Regions from separate parts of the Kitasatospora sp. NPDC090308 genome, predicted to be linked through region 2. Evidence: riboswitches for the same ligand, from Rfam matches in the RefSeq annotation. Region 2 holds a riboswitch; the other holds the start of a gene.
What was found. Region 2 has a riboswitch for cyclic di-AMP ahead of ACIQVD_RS25665 (transglycosylase family protein). Riboswitches for the same ligand answer to the same signal wherever they lie in the genome.
Positions count from the first base shown of each region.

Region 1: another riboswitch for cyclic di-AMP. It lies ahead of ACIQVD_RS01880 (NlpC/P60 family protein); the one in region 2 lies ahead of ACIQVD_RS25665 (transglycosylase family protein).

Region 1 is NZ_JBIVXY010000001.1:437,171-444,213, forward strand. It holds gene ACIQVD_RS01860 (glycosyltransferase 87 family protein) at 1-251, shown strand, start outside; gene ACIQVD_RS01865 (carbohydrate kinase family protein) at 344-1,246, shown strand; gene ACIQVD_RS01870 (hypothetical protein) at 1,326-2,375, opposite strand; gene ACIQVD_RS01875 (NlpC/P60 family protein) at 2,603-3,664, opposite strand; gene ACIQVD_RS01880 (NlpC/P60 family protein) at 3,872-4,969, opposite strand; cyclic di-AMP (ydaO/yuaA leader) riboswitch at 4,980-5,133, opposite strand; gene ACIQVD_RS01885 (C40 family peptidase) at 5,533-6,573, opposite strand; gene ACIQVD_RS01890 (NYN domain-containing protein) at 6,758-7,043, opposite strand, start outside.
Region 2 is NZ_JBIVXY010000013.1:28,771-35,813, forward strand. It holds gene ACIQVD_RS25650 (glycine hydroxymethyltransferase) at 1-643, shown strand, start outside; gene ACIQVD_RS25655 (pyrimidine/purine nucleoside phosphorylase) at 915-1,196, shown strand; gene ACIQVD_RS25660 (MFS transporter) at 1,317-2,711, opposite strand; cyclic di-AMP (ydaO/yuaA leader) riboswitch at 3,216-3,383, shown strand; gene ACIQVD_RS25665 (transglycosylase family protein) at 3,387-4,613, shown strand; gene ACIQVD_RS25670 (CapA family protein) at 4,636-5,841, opposite strand; gene ACIQVD_RS25675 (diiron oxygenase) at 6,010-6,924, opposite strand.

The DNA.
Region 1 (7,043 bases), on a different contig from region 2:
TCCCGGTGATGTTCGGCTCGGTGAACCACAGCGAGCTGGACGGGGTGCTGGTGCTGACCGCCCGCAACCTGCTGCTGGTGGCGTGCACGGTGCTGTCGGCGTACCGGCTGTGGCGCTCGACCCGGCAGCGGGAGGCGCTGACCACGGTGGTGCTGCCGGCCGGGCAGGTGGGCCCGCAGTACCCGGTGCGCCCGGGCATCGCCTACGAGCAGGATCTGCTGGACGACCTCACCCCGGCCGACCGTCCCTGACCCGGCCCTCCCCTCAGCCCTCCCCCCGGCCCACCGCCTGCAAGTTTCTGAAACTCCTTGCAGTGCAGGTCCCGGGCTGCCACCATCGCCGGATGATCGACTACGACATCCTGATCGTCGGTGGCGTCGGCGTGGACACCATCGTGCGGGTGGACCGGCTGGAGGTCCCGCCGGGCCGCGACTCGCTGGCCGTCCCCCCGGTGCTGGACTACCCGGCGCACACCGGCAACGGCGTGGCCCTGGCCTGCCTGGCGCTCGGCCTGCGCACCAAGTTCGCCGACTTCCTCGGCGACGACCCGCAGGGCGCCCTGGTGCTGGCCGAGTACGCCCGCCGCGGCCTGGACTTCAGCCACCTGCCCGCCCCGGCCGGCACTCCGCGCAGCGTCAACCTGGTCGACCGGGACGGCCTGCGGTTCTCCTTCTACGACGGCCGGCACCCGGCGGACGCCCGGCTGCCGCGCGCGTTCTGGCTGCCGCTGCTGGAGCGCTCGGCGCACGTCCACCTGTCGATCACCGGCGTCAACCGGGACATGTACCCGGACATCGAGCGGCTGGGCCGCAGCAGCTCCACCGACCTGCACGCCTGGGACGGCGCCGACGAGCACCACCTGCACTACGCCCTCCGCTCGGACCTGGTGTTCCTCTCCGCGGCGGGCCTCGGGGGCCGCCCGGAGGCGGCGATGCGCGCGGTGCTCGCCCGGGGCCGGGCCGAGCTGGTGGTGGCCACCGCGGGCGCGGACGGCGCCTTCCTGCTGACCCGGGAGGACGCCGCGCCCCGGCACTTCCCGGCGGTCGACCCGGGCGCCCCGGTCGTGGACAGCAACGGCGCGGGCGACGCCTTCGTCGCCGGCTTCCTGCACCGGCGGCTGGCGGGCCGCCCGGCGGAGGAGTGCATGCGGGCCGGCGCGGTGGCCGGGGCGTACACCTGCACCGTCGCGGGCACCCACACCGCGTTCCTGGACGCGCCCGGCCTGGAGCGGGCACTCGACGCCTGAGCGCGGCACCCTGCCCGGCCCAGCCCGGCCCCGCCCGGCCCCGCCCGGCTCAGCCCGGCTCAGCCCGGATCGGCCCGGATCAGCTCCGGAGCCGGGCCACCTCGGCCGTCCAGTCCTTGGTGAACTCCGCGACCCCGATCCCGAGTTGGGCCTTCATGGCGCGCTCCAGCCCACCCTCGCCGAAGGCCCCGACGGTGCGGTAGAGCGCCACCAGCCGGTCCTGCCCGTACCGGCGGGCGATCAGGTCGCAGGCCAGCCAGGCCAGCTCGTAGGCCTGGGCGATGCCGACCGCACCGGCCGTGAACGCCTCGTCGGCGGGCAGCGCGGCGGGCAGCCGCCCGGCCTGGACGTCCTTGGCCAGCTCGGGGGCGATCTGCCGGGCGGTGCGTCCGGCGTCCCGGTAGCCGGTGTAGTCGGCGACGCCCTCGGAGAGCCACAGCGGCGTCCAGGACCTGGTGTCGGCCCGGGTGGCGACGTGGGTGGCCTCGTGGGTGACCACCACCCGGCGGCCGAGTTCGCTGAGCTGCCGGTACGCGTCGGGGTTGACCACGATCCGGTCGGCGGGGGCGTGCACGGGGGCGCCGCCGACCGCCAGGGTGACCGCCGCTATGCCCTGGTAGGCGTCCGCGGAGACGTCCATCCGGCGGGCGAACTGCTGCTCGGTGAGCGGCAGTTCGAGTAGCAGCCGGCCCGTGAACGGCCCCCAGACCGCCTCCACCGCGGGCACCGCCCGGTCCGCCAGCTCGGCCAGCGCGGCCAGTTCCGCCGCCTCGCCGAGGCCGAGCACCAGGCCGCGCCTGCCCTCCGCGGTCCGGACGGTGCCCAGGTCCCAGGGCGCGGCCGCGCCGGTCGGCACCTCCCGGGCCACCCGCCAGCCGGCCGCCTCGCGCACCAGCTCGACCTGCCGCTCCAGCAGCACCGGGTAGTCGTCCACCCCGGCCAGCCGGTAGCCCAGCTCGGCGCCGACCCGCACCCGGTCCGCGTCGGCGGGCGGCTCGGCGAAGGAGGTCAGCTTCAGCGCGTACGCGGCGAAGCGCAGCCCGGCGGTCCGGGTCAGCAGGTCCCGGTCGGCCTCCTCGGCGCCGTCCGCGGAGCCCGCCAGCAGCCCGGCGGTGTCCCGGCCGGCCACCGCGCGGGCCCGCTGCTCCAGCAGCCGTACGGCGGTCTCCCGCAGCCCGGGCGGCGGCGCGGGCGGCGCGGCGGGGGCCGACCGGGCGGGCCGGACCGGCGGGAGCGAGAGCTGGGCGGCCCCGGCGGCGGCCAGCAGCAGGGCGGCCCGCCGGGACAGCGGAGCACCGGCCCGGCCCGGCCCGGTGGCCGTCGCCGGGTCGGTGACCAGGGGCTCGTCGACGAGGCTCAGACCCGCACCACCGTGTTGACCGGCATCGCGCCGACGCTCTCGTAGCGGACCCGGGCCCCGGGGTAGGGGGCGTGCACGACGACGCCCCCGCCGGCGTACATGCCGACGTGGTGCCTGTCGCTGTAGAAGATCACCAGGTCTCCGGGCCGGGCTTCGGCGAGGCTCACCCGCCGGCCGGCCGTGGCCTGTCCCTGCGAGGTCCGCGGCAGGGTCACTCCGGCCTGCCGCCACGACCAGTACATCAGACCGGAGCAGTCGAAGGTGCCGGGGCCGGTCGATCCGTAGACGTAGGGGGAGCCGATCTTGGAGATGGCGGCGGCCAGCGCGGCGGCGGCCCGGTCGGAGGAGGGCGGCTGGTCGCCGAGGTCGATCCGGTCGGTGCCGCGGGTGGCGCGCTGCCGGGCCGCCCGGGCGTCGTCGGCCGTCAGCCGGGCCCGCTCGGCGGGGGCGAGGCCGTTCAGCAGCCGCTGGGCCTTGGCCAGCCGCTCGCGGACCTCGTCCTTGGCGGCGGACAGCCGCTGCCTGGCCTGCTCCAGCTCGTCGAGCTTGGCGCCGGCCTCGTGCCGCCGCTCGTCGAGCCGCCGGGCCCGCTCGGCCAGCTCGCGCAGCCGGTCGCCCTGCCGGGCGGTGGCCTGTTCGAGCGAGCGGGCGCCGGTCAGGTAGCCGGCCGGGTCCTGGTCGAGCATCAGCCGGACGGCGGGGTCGATGCCCTGGGACCGGTACTCGGCGGCGGCGACGGCGCCCAGGTCGCCGCGCATCCGGTTGAGCTCCTCCTGCCCGGCGGCGACCTGGTCCTGGAGGGCGCCGGCCTCGGCCTGGAGCCGCCGCTGCTGCTCCAGCGCGGCGTTGCACTGCTCGGAGGCCCGCTCGGCCTCCTCGTAGAGCTGGTCGACCCGGGCCTTGACCTCGCCGCGGTTGGGCGGGTCGGCGGGGCTGAGCGGGGCCGCGGCGGCCCCGCCCACGGTCAGGCCGAGCGCGCCGGTGGCGGCGGCGGTGAGCGCCAGGGCGCGGGCGAGGCGCTGGACGCCGGGCAGTGGGGTGCGGCGGGGCACGGACACGCGCGACGGCTCCGTTCTGCGGCCGGCCTCCGCCGCCGCCCGCGGTCGGACGGCCGTCCTCGCGGGGGCCCGGGGGCAGAGGTTAGCGATTCCGACCGATCCAGTCCAAACCCTGACAGCACCGAATATTTGACCCCTAATCGGGCATCCGAACGAGAGCGGCCCGGCACCCCGTGCGGGGTACCGGGCCGGGGCCTCGACGGAGCGTCAGATCCGGACGATCCGGTTGATCGGCATCGCGGTCGCCGACTCGTAGCGGACCTGCGCGCCGGTGTGCGGGGCGTGGATGATCTGCCCGTTGCCGACGTACATGCCGACGTGGTGCTGGTCGCCGTAGTAGATGATCAGGTCGCCCGGACGGGCGTTGGCGATGTTGGTGCCGAGGCTGGTGCCGGCCCCGGCCTGCGCCTGCGAGGTGCGCGGGATGGACACCCCGGCCTGCTTGTAGGCCCACTGCATCAGCCCGGAGCAGTCGAAGGTGCTCGGCCCGGCCGCGCCGTAGGAGTACCAGCTGCCCAGCTTGGAGGCCGCCGCGCCGACCGCGTTGCCCGAGAAGCTGGAGGACGCCGGGGCGTTCAGCTCCGCCCGGCCGCTGTCGCGGGAGGCCCGCTGCTGTTGCTGCTGCTGTTGCTGCTGCTGCGCGGAGTCGGCCTTCGCCTTGGCGTCCGCGGCGGCCTTGGCCTCGGCGGCGGCGAGCTGCTCGCGCTCCTGCTGGGTCAGCGTGTTGAGCAGCTCCTGGGCCTTGGCCAGCTTCGCCTGGACGTCCTCCTTGTCGGCCTTGAGGGCCTTGGTGGTGGTGTCCAGTTCGGCGAGCTTGGTCTCGGCCTCCTTGCGCTGCGCGTCGAGCTTGGCCTGCTCGTTCTGGAAGGTCTTGAGCAGGTCGGCCTGGGTGGAGCCGACCGCGTTCAGCGCACCAGCCTGGCCGAGGAAGGTGTCCGGGCTGCTGGAGAGCATCAGCTGCATGGTCTGCGGCATGGTGCCGGTGCGGTACTGCTCCGCGGCGATGCCGGCCAGCGACTCCCGGGCGGAGGTCACCTGCTCCTGCTGCCGGGCGAGCTGGTCCTGGAGCTGGCCGACCTGCTTCTGCAGGTCCTGCTGCTTCTCGACCGAGGCGTTGAGCGCCTCCGTCTTCACCTCGGCCTGCTCGTTGAGCTCGTCGACCTGGGCCTTGACCTGGTCCTTGGTCGGCGCCGGGTCGGCGTGCGCCCCGCCCTGGGCGGAGAGCGCCACGGCAGCGGCGGCGGTGGCAGTGAGAATCGAGACCCGGGCACGGCCGACGGGCTTGGGACGGCGATGGGACGCCACGAAGGCGGACTCCTTCTTCCTCACACCGCCTACCGGGTGAGCTGACGGGTTCGGGCTGGAAGAGATGCCCTACGGCGCTTCACCGACCGCGCGCGGCGGTCGGCCCGGCGCCGATTCACCCCGGGGGAACGTGGTTCCCCGGCTCCGTTCGACAGCACCCCCGCAGGGGTATCCCCGTCGGCAGACCCGGTGTTGACGGTCTGCCCGCTGCGTCACGGACTCGGCGGCGACCTCCGCCGCCGCCCCCCTTGGGCGATCGACACTGCGGTGGTCGAAGCACGACCCTAGTAACCGATCCGTGATCCGTTCAAATCCTTGTCGGAAAAAAATCTGATTCTGAATCAAATACCTCGACACTTATGACCGAACGTGATCGGTTCACTACCCAGCACGGAGCAATTCTCACCCTGCGGCCGGAAAACACCACACCCGGGCGTGTCACGGATCACAGCAGGATCCCGACCCGCCCGGGCGTGTCACAGTGCGTCAGTTGTCGCCCGGTGAGGCGTTTGTCCGATTCGCCGGGCCGTCGATCAGCCCCGGCCGGACCCGACCCGCCCCGGTCAGACCCGGCGGATGGTGGAGATCGGCAGGGTGTCGACCTTCATCGTCTTCACCACGTCACCGGTGCGCGGCGCGTGCACCACCAGGCCGTTGCCGATGTACATGCCGACGTGGTGCCGGTCGCCGTAGTAGATGACCAGGTCGCCGGGCTGCGCGTTGTGCCAGTCGGTGCCCACGTTGGTGCCGTAGCTGCCCTGCGACTGCGAGGTGCGCGGCAGCGAGACGCCGGCCTGCTTGTACGCCCACACCATCAGGCCCGAGCAGTCGAAGGTGCTCGACCCGGTGGCGCCCCAGACGTACGCCGAGCCCTGCTTGCCGAGCGCGGCCGCCACCGCGGTCGCCGCGTAGCCGCTGGCCGGCGGCAGGGTGGACGGGTCGACCCGGGAGGCGCTGCGCGAGGCGGTGCCGCCGCCGGAGCCGCGGAGGATGGAGGCGCGGTCCGCGGCGTTCAGCTTGGAGAGCAGCTTCTGCGCCTCGGCGAGCTTGGCGTTCACGTCGTTCTTGGCGTCGTTGAGCGCCTGGGTCTGGCTGTCCAGCTCCTGGAGGACCTGGGAGGCCTCCTGCTTCTGCTGGTCCAGGCGGCGCTGCTGGTCCTTGAGCGACTTGAGCGTCTCGGCCTGGGTGCTGGCCGCCTGCCCGAAGGAGGTGGCCTGGGTGAGGTACTGGTCCGGGTTCGAGGAGAGCATCAGCTGCATCGACGGGTCGACGCCGCCCTGCCGGTACTGGTCGCCGGCCACCGCCGCCAGCCCGGAGGCCAGCTCGGTCAACTGCTCCTGGCCGCGGGCCACCTGGTCCTGCAGGTCGTCGGCCTGCTTGCGCAGCTGGTCGGCCCGCTCCTTGGCGCCGTTGTACTTCTCGGCGGACTGCTCCTGCTCCTCCAGCAGCTTGTCGACCTGCGCCTTCACCTCGTCCTTGTTCGGCTGGGCCGGGGCGGCGTGCGCGCTGGCCTGGGCCGTCAGGGCGACCGCGGTCGCGGCGGCAGCGGTGAACACGGAGATCCGCGCACGGCTCGGCTGCTTGGGACGGCGGTGGGAGGCCAAGGGGGAGCTCCTTCTTCCTGCTGGACTCACCCCGACGAGTGATGGTCCGGAATATAGGTTTGACGCCAGACCCTAGTGAAGTCCCTGCCTCCGCGTCCACTCCCGGGGGCTTCCGGATGCCCGCCCCCGCCCCCTTTCACGGGACCGTCACACTCCGGCCGCCCGGGGGCCCGCTGACCGCCCCTCAGCTGCGCGCCAGCCGGTTCAGCAGCAGCACCGAGGCCACCGGCCGCGCCCCCGCCGTGCGGACCCCGTCGGCGACCTCCCGGTCGGCGGAGACCACCACCACCGGACGGCCCTGCGGCTCGGCCCGCACCAGCCGGCGGATCAGCTCGTCCGCGGTCTCCCCGGTCCGGCTGAAACGCACCCGCACCCCGCGCGGCGGGGCCATGATCACCGGCACGTCCAGGTCCTGGCCGTCGAACACGCAGGTCACCTCGGCCTGGGTGCGCTGGGCCAGCATCGCCAGC
Region 2 (7,043 bases):
GGTCGCGCACGCGCAGATCGTCACCACCACCACGCACAAGTCGCTGCGCGGCCCGCGCGGCGGCATGGTGCTGTGCACCTCGGAGCTGGCGGAGCACGTCGACCGGGGCTGCCCGCTGGTGCTCGGCGGCCCGCTGTCGCACGTGATGGCGGCGAAGGCGGTGGCGTTCGCGGAGGCGCGCCGCCCCGAGTTCCAGGTGTACGCCCGGCAGGTGGTGGACAACGCCCGGGCGCTCGCCGAGGGCCTGCTCAAGCGCGGCGCCCGGCTGGTGACCGGCGGCACCGACAACCACCTGGTGCTGGCGGACGTCTCCTCCTACGGGCTGACGGGACGCCAGGCGGAGGCGGCGCTGCTGGACTCCGGCATCGTCACCAACCGCAACGCCGTCCCGCAGGACCCGAACGGCGCCTGGTACACCTCCGGCATCCGGCTCGGCACGCCCGCGCTGACCACCCGCGGGCTGGACGCGGCGGAGCTGGACGAGGTCGCCGAGCTGATCCACACCGTGCTGACGGCCGCCGCGCCGGTCGGCTCCTCGAAGGCGCAGTACGCGCTGGACGAGGCCGTCCGCGACTCCGTCGCCAAGCGCGCGGTCGACCTGCTCGCCGACCACCCGCTCTACCCGGGCATCACGCTCGGCTGATCCTCCCCTCCCGGCGTCCCCGTCCGGACGCCTCCCGGCCCGGCCCGCCGCCACCCCGGCGGGCCGGGCCGCCGAACTCGCCGCGCCGCGCGCCGCGTTCCGACCTGCGGCGGAGACGGGCCCGACGGCGGCGGGGGCCACCGTCGGCCGGTGACCAACCAGCGGACGCTCCCGGCAACCGAGCTGCTCGCGCCGATAGGCTCGCCCCCGCCGCGGCCGGGCGCGCGACGCGCCGGCCGCCGTTCCGCACCCCTTCCGCAGGAGAACGCGCATGCTCAAGGTCAACGAATACTTCGACGGCACGGTCAAGTCGGTCGCCTTCACCTCGGCCGACGGCCCGGCGACCGTCGGCGTGATGGCCCCCGGCGAGTACGAGTTCGGCACCGCCGCCCCGGAGGTCATGCACGTGGTCAGCGGCGCCCTGACCGTGAAGCTCCCCGGCACCGACGACTGGCGGACCTTCTCCGCCGGTGAGCACTTCTCCGTTCCGGGTGACAGCAAGTTCCACCTCCAGGTCTCGATCGACACGGCCTACCTCTGCGAATACCGCTGATCCCCTCCCGCTGACCACCGCCACACAGCCACCGCCGCAGCCGCCGGTCCGGTCGCCCCGGCCGCGACCGGGCTGGGCGCGGCGCGCTGTGGTGGGCCGGTGGTCAGCCGTGGGTCACGCTCACAGCGCCGCCTCCGCTTCCGGAACGGGCTCCCGGCGCCCGGCGGCTCCCGCCACCGTCCCCGCCGCCGTCCGGACCCCGGGCGCGGGCTCCGGCTCAGGTCCAAGTCCGGCCGCCGGCTCGGGCTCCGGCTCGGGAGGCCGGCTCGCCGGCAGGTGACGGACCGCGGGGAGCGCGAGCAGGACGAACGCGACCGGGACGGCGAGGGCGGTCATCCCGAACAGCGTGGGACGCACGCCGAGGCTCTCGGAGAGCGGACCGGCCAGCACCAGCCCGAGCGGCATCAGGGCGACGGCGATCAGGTGGTCGTAGGAGCTGACCCGGGAGAGCACCCGCTCCGGTATGTGCACCTGGAGCGAGGTCTCCCAGAGCACGAAGAGCAGGGACACGCCCACGCCCGTGACCGCCTCCAGGGCGGCGATCACCCAGACCGGCGCACCGGAGCCGATGATCGCGGCCTGGCAGGAGGCGACCGCCATCGCCACCGCCGCGACGGCCATCGGGCGGACCGGTTTCCACCGGTAGGAGCACACGTCCCCCACGATCGAACCGAGGCCGAAGGCGATCACCACCACCGTCCAGGCGTTGGCGCCGCCCCACTCGCGCTGCGCCAGCACCGGCCCGAGCACGAACACCGAGGGCAGCACCACGACGTGGTAGACCGCCATGGCGAGCATGCTCGACCACACCCACGTCCGGCTGCGCACCTGCTGCCAGCCGATCCGCAGCTCGGCCAGGAACCCGGGCCGCTCGCCCCGCTCGGCCCCGCCGCCGGCGCCGTCGACGCCGCCCGCCGCGACCGCGCCGTCGACCGCGCCCAGCCGGGCCAGCACCGCGGCACTGACCGCGAAACTCGCGGCGTCCATCGCCAGCGCACCCCCCGGGCCGACCGCCGCGATCAGCAGACCGGCCAGCGCCGGGCCGACCACCAGGCCCGTCGACTGGACGAACCCGCTCAGCGCGTTCGCCTCGCGCAGCCGATCGGCGGGGACCAGCAGGGGCAGCAACCCGGTGGAGGCGGGGAGGAAGAAGGCGTCCGCGACCCCGAACAGCGCCATCAGCAGCGCCAGCAGCCCGACCCGGGCGGTGCCGGTGAGCAGCAGCACCGCGACGGCCGCCTGGACGGCGCACCGCAGCAGGTCGGAGGCCAGCATGATCCGCCGTCTCGGTATCCGATCCGCCCAGACGCCCCCGACCAGGGTGAACACCAGCAGCGGGAGCAGCCCGGCGGCCGTCACCAGCCCCACGTCGACGGCCGAGCCGCCGATCGACAGCACGGCGAAGGGCAGCGCCACGAACGACACCCGGTCTCCCAGGGTCGACAGCGACTGGCCGACGAACAGCCTGGCGAACTGGCGCTCGGTGCGGAGCACTTCAGGAATCAGGGCACCCACGGAACCTCCCCAACGGACTCGACGGACCTGACGGACCTGACGGACCTGTCGGACCTGTCGGACCCGACGAACTCGACGGACCCGGCCACGCGCCCACCGGAACAGCGAGCAGGGCGATCGTAGGAAGCCCGCCGACCCCCTGTCGCATCATTTATCCGCAACGCGCCGAATGCACCGTTTGCACCCAACTCGACTACCCTCAAAGGCAGTTGGCGGGCGAGAGCCGCCGACACCACCCCGTCGGAGCACCGGCCTTCCCCGCTCCCTCCCACCCCAATCCCACCGATCGGCCAGACTTCTCCCACCGATCCGCCGGCCCTCCCCTCGTCCTCCCGCCCGATCTCCCGTCAACAGGTCGTCCACACACCACGCAGGACCCGACGTGACGAGGGCGTGATCCGGGCGCGACGCGCTTGTGATTGCCACGTTCGAGTGAATAGGCTCGCCCCGGCTCGCACCGCCGGGCCCCCGCACGCGACAACGCCGAGCCCTGTCCACCGCGCTGCGGGTCGACCACCAAGACCCTTGGGCAGGGACGGGGGAACCACGATTGTTGCCGTCCCCCACGGCTAGGGGTGAAGCCGTCCGCACCGGGTGACCGGGGCGCGACGGCCGGGCCTCCCTCCCGGCCCGAACCCGACAGCTCACCCCGTAGGCGTGCGGAGAGGATCTCGCATGCTCTTCACGGGTTCGGGACGCCACCGCCGGCAGGGTCCGGCGGAGAAGGCGGCCGAGCGGGCGATCGCGGCGGCCGGCGTGGCCGGTGTCGGCATCGCCCTGCCGCTGCTCGCCGTCACCGGCGCACACGCCGCCCCCAGCGCGGTCTGGGACCGGGTCGCCGACTGCGAGAGCGGAGGGAACTGGAGTTCCGACGCGGGCAACGGCATCTACGGCGGCCTGGGGATCACCGCCCAGCGCTGGAACGACTACGGCGGCACCCAGTACTCGGCGCTGCCGAACGGGGCCACCCGCAGCCAGCAGATCGCCGTCGCCGAACGCATCCTGGCCACCGAGGGCCCCTCGCCCTGGTCGGCGTGCGCGGACGACGCGGGCCTGAACACCGCCAGCGCGCCGGGCGTGGTCGACGACAACGACTCGGCGGACGAGACGGGTTCGCTGCGCGGCGCGCGCGGCGTCGCGGCGGTCAACTCCGCCCCGGACGGCAGCACCGTCCCGGACGGGAAGAGCACGCCGGTGTTCTCCGGCCTGCCCGGCTACGACCCGGTCTCGCACGTGTACTGGTACGAGAAGAACGGCGCCTGGTTCTGGACCAGCCACCAGAGCCTGTACGAGCGCTACATGCAGCTGACGCACCCCCAGCCGCACCCGAGCGCGCCGACCACGACCACCCCGGACCCGACCGTCCCCACCCCGAACACCCCGAACGCCCCGGACGCCTCGGCCACCCCGACCGTCCCGCCGGTCCCCCCCACCGACCCGGCCGCTCCCGGCGACCCCACCGACCCGACCGCCTCGCCCAGCCCGAACACGCCCACCGACGGCAGCACCGGCACCAACGACGGGAACGGGGGCGGCCTGCTGCCCACCCTCCCGGTCACCCCGTCGCCCGGCCCGTCCACCGGCACCGGCACCGGCAGCACCCCGGACGCGTCGCCCGGCGGCGGCACCACCACCGCCCCGGGCGCGGGCAGCGGCACGACCGCGCCCACGGACGCGTCCACCACCCCGGCGGCCCCGACCACCCCGGCGGCCCCGGCTCCGGCAGCGTCCCCGGCCCCGTCCGCGCAGCCGTACACCGTCGGCCCCGGCGACACGCTGGCCTCGATCGCCCGCAGCAACGCCGTGGGCGGCGGCTGGTCCGAGCTCTACAAGTCGAACCAGCAGCTGATCGGCGAGAACCCGGACCTGATCCGGCCCGGCCAGGTGCTGGACCTGGGCTGACGGACGCCCGGACCGGCCGCCGTCACTTCGGGACGGCGGCCAGTCCGGTGCAGCCGCGCAGGCCGTCGCGGCGCTGCTGGGCGGCCTTCGCGGCGCTGCCGTTCTGCGGGACGGGCACGCCGCGGCCGTCGATGTGGGCGGGGGTGAAGGTCTCGCCGGTGACGCGGCCGTCGGCGGTGACGGTGATCGTGGTGACGCCGGTCTCGTCGGAGGCGGTGTAGTTCGAGGTGCCGTACCAGAGGAAGTTGCCGAAGCCGTACGCCACGTAGGTGTTCCCGAGCATGCCCGCGCCGAGCATGGTGTGGGCGTGGGTGCCGACCACGGCGGTCGCTCCGGCGTCGGCGAGCTTCTTGGCCAGCGAGGTCTGCGCACGGGTCGGGCAGGCCACGCCCTCGTCGCCCCAGTGCAGGTAGACCAGGACCACGGGCGCCTGCGCCTTCGCCCCGGCCACGGCCCGCAGCAGCGCGGTCTCGTCGAGGGCGGACGCGATGCCGGGCTTGTGCGCGCCGGCCCGCCACTTCTGGTTGGTGATCTCGTCGACCTGACTGGCCGCCAGGACGGCGACCCGCACGCCGCGCACGGTGGTCAGGTACGGGGCGTACGCCTCCTCGGCGTCCTTGCCGATGCCGATCACGGGCACTGGGGAGGCGGCCTTGGCGGCGAGGGTGTCGGCGAGGCCGTCGGGGCCGAAGTCGACGGCGTGGTTGTTGGCCTGGGAGACCACGTCGACGCCCGCGTCCTTGAGCGCGCCGAGCGCCTTGGGCGTGGTGCGGAAGGTGTAGGTCTTGGGTTCGGCCTTGCCGCGGCCGGTGATCGCGGTCTCCAGGTTGAGCACCGCCAGGTCGGCGGCGGAGAGCGTGCCGGAGATCGGGCCGAGCGCGGTGTCGGCCTTGGCGGCGCCGAGCCGGGCGGCGGTCCGCCCTTCGAAGTGGACGTCCCCGGCGAACGCCACCGTGATGCCGCTCCCCGCCCCGGCCCCCTGACCGGGGCCCGGGCTCGCGCCGGAGGCCGTCGCGGCGGGGTCCTGCGGAGCCCCGCTCCCCGACCCGGCGGGCGCCGAACTGGTCGGCGCGGCCGGTCCGGTGGCTGCGGCGGACGCCGAACCGCCCCCGGCGGTGGGGGCGGCCCGGTCCCCGGCGGGCGACGGCCCGCCGCATCCGGCGAGGGCGCCCAGCAGCAGGACGGCGGTGGCGGTGGCGGCGGCTGTGCCACCCGTGGTGCGACGCATGAACGGACCCCCCGGCAGTTCGGTGACGACGCACTGTATCCGCGCCACTCGAACACCGGAAGACCGCAACGGCACCGCACGGTCACCGCTTCCGTCGGCCGCCCCCCGCTCCGGTCGAGTCGGATGGTCGGACGAGCGGATCGGCGGGCGGTCGGTCCGGCCGTCGGCTCAGGCCAGCACGCCGGCGGCACGCAGCAGCCAGCGGTTGGTCCGGCCGACCAGTCCGGCCCGGTCCAGCACGGAGAGCACCTTCTGCGCCATCTCGACCTTGGTGGCCCGCCAGTGCGGATTGGCGCGGGCGACGGCCCGGCCGGTCTTCGGGTCGACGCCGACCGCGGCGTACAGCCGGGGGTGGATCAGCGCGGTGGTGGCGTAGTAGACGATCAGTCCGATGAACAGCTGCTCGTACCGGCGGCGGACCGGGCCGAGGCGCTTGCGGACCAGTTCCTCGCGGGCGTAGCTGATGTGCCGGGCCTCCTCGATGACGTGGATCCGGGAGACCTGGCGGGTGAGCGGCTGGAGGGTGTCGTCGTTCATCACCTCGCGCTGGAAGGCGTCCAGGATCTCCTCGACGTACATGGTGCCGCCGAAGGTCTGGCTGTGGGTGGAGATCGCCTTGAACAGCCGGCCCAGGTTGTGCGCGACGAATCCGGCGCCGTACGCGGGGACGCCCATCTTGGCGATCATGCGGGCGAACATGATCGAGTGCCGGCACTCGTCGGCGATCTCGGTGAGCGCGTACTGGACGTGGTTGCTGGTGGGGTCCCGGTCGAAGGCGTGGCGCAGCAGCATCTGCATGAGGATCTCCTCGAACCAGATGCCGACGCTGGCGATGGAGGCGACCTCGTGCTTGGAGAGCTCGATCCGCTCCTCGTCGGTCATCCGCTCCCAGAGGTCGGTGCCGTAGAGGGAGAGGTGGCGGGGCGGGCAGTAGTAGGCACCGGGGACGGGGTCGGCGTCCCAGTCGACGTCCTTGAGCGGGTTGAACGAGAGCTTCGCGGAGGAGGCGAGCAGGCGTTCGGCGGTGCGCTCCCGGTCGGGTGCGGTGCGGGTGGACTGGGTGGAGGCGGGCTGGGGCGGCATGCCGGCTCCTTCTCGGTGAGGGCGTGGAGGGTGGAGTGGTGGCACTGCCGCGAAGGTAGAAGTTATTAGACTTCCCGTCAATACACTGCGCGCGAAGAGCCCCGAAGAGCCATCGACCT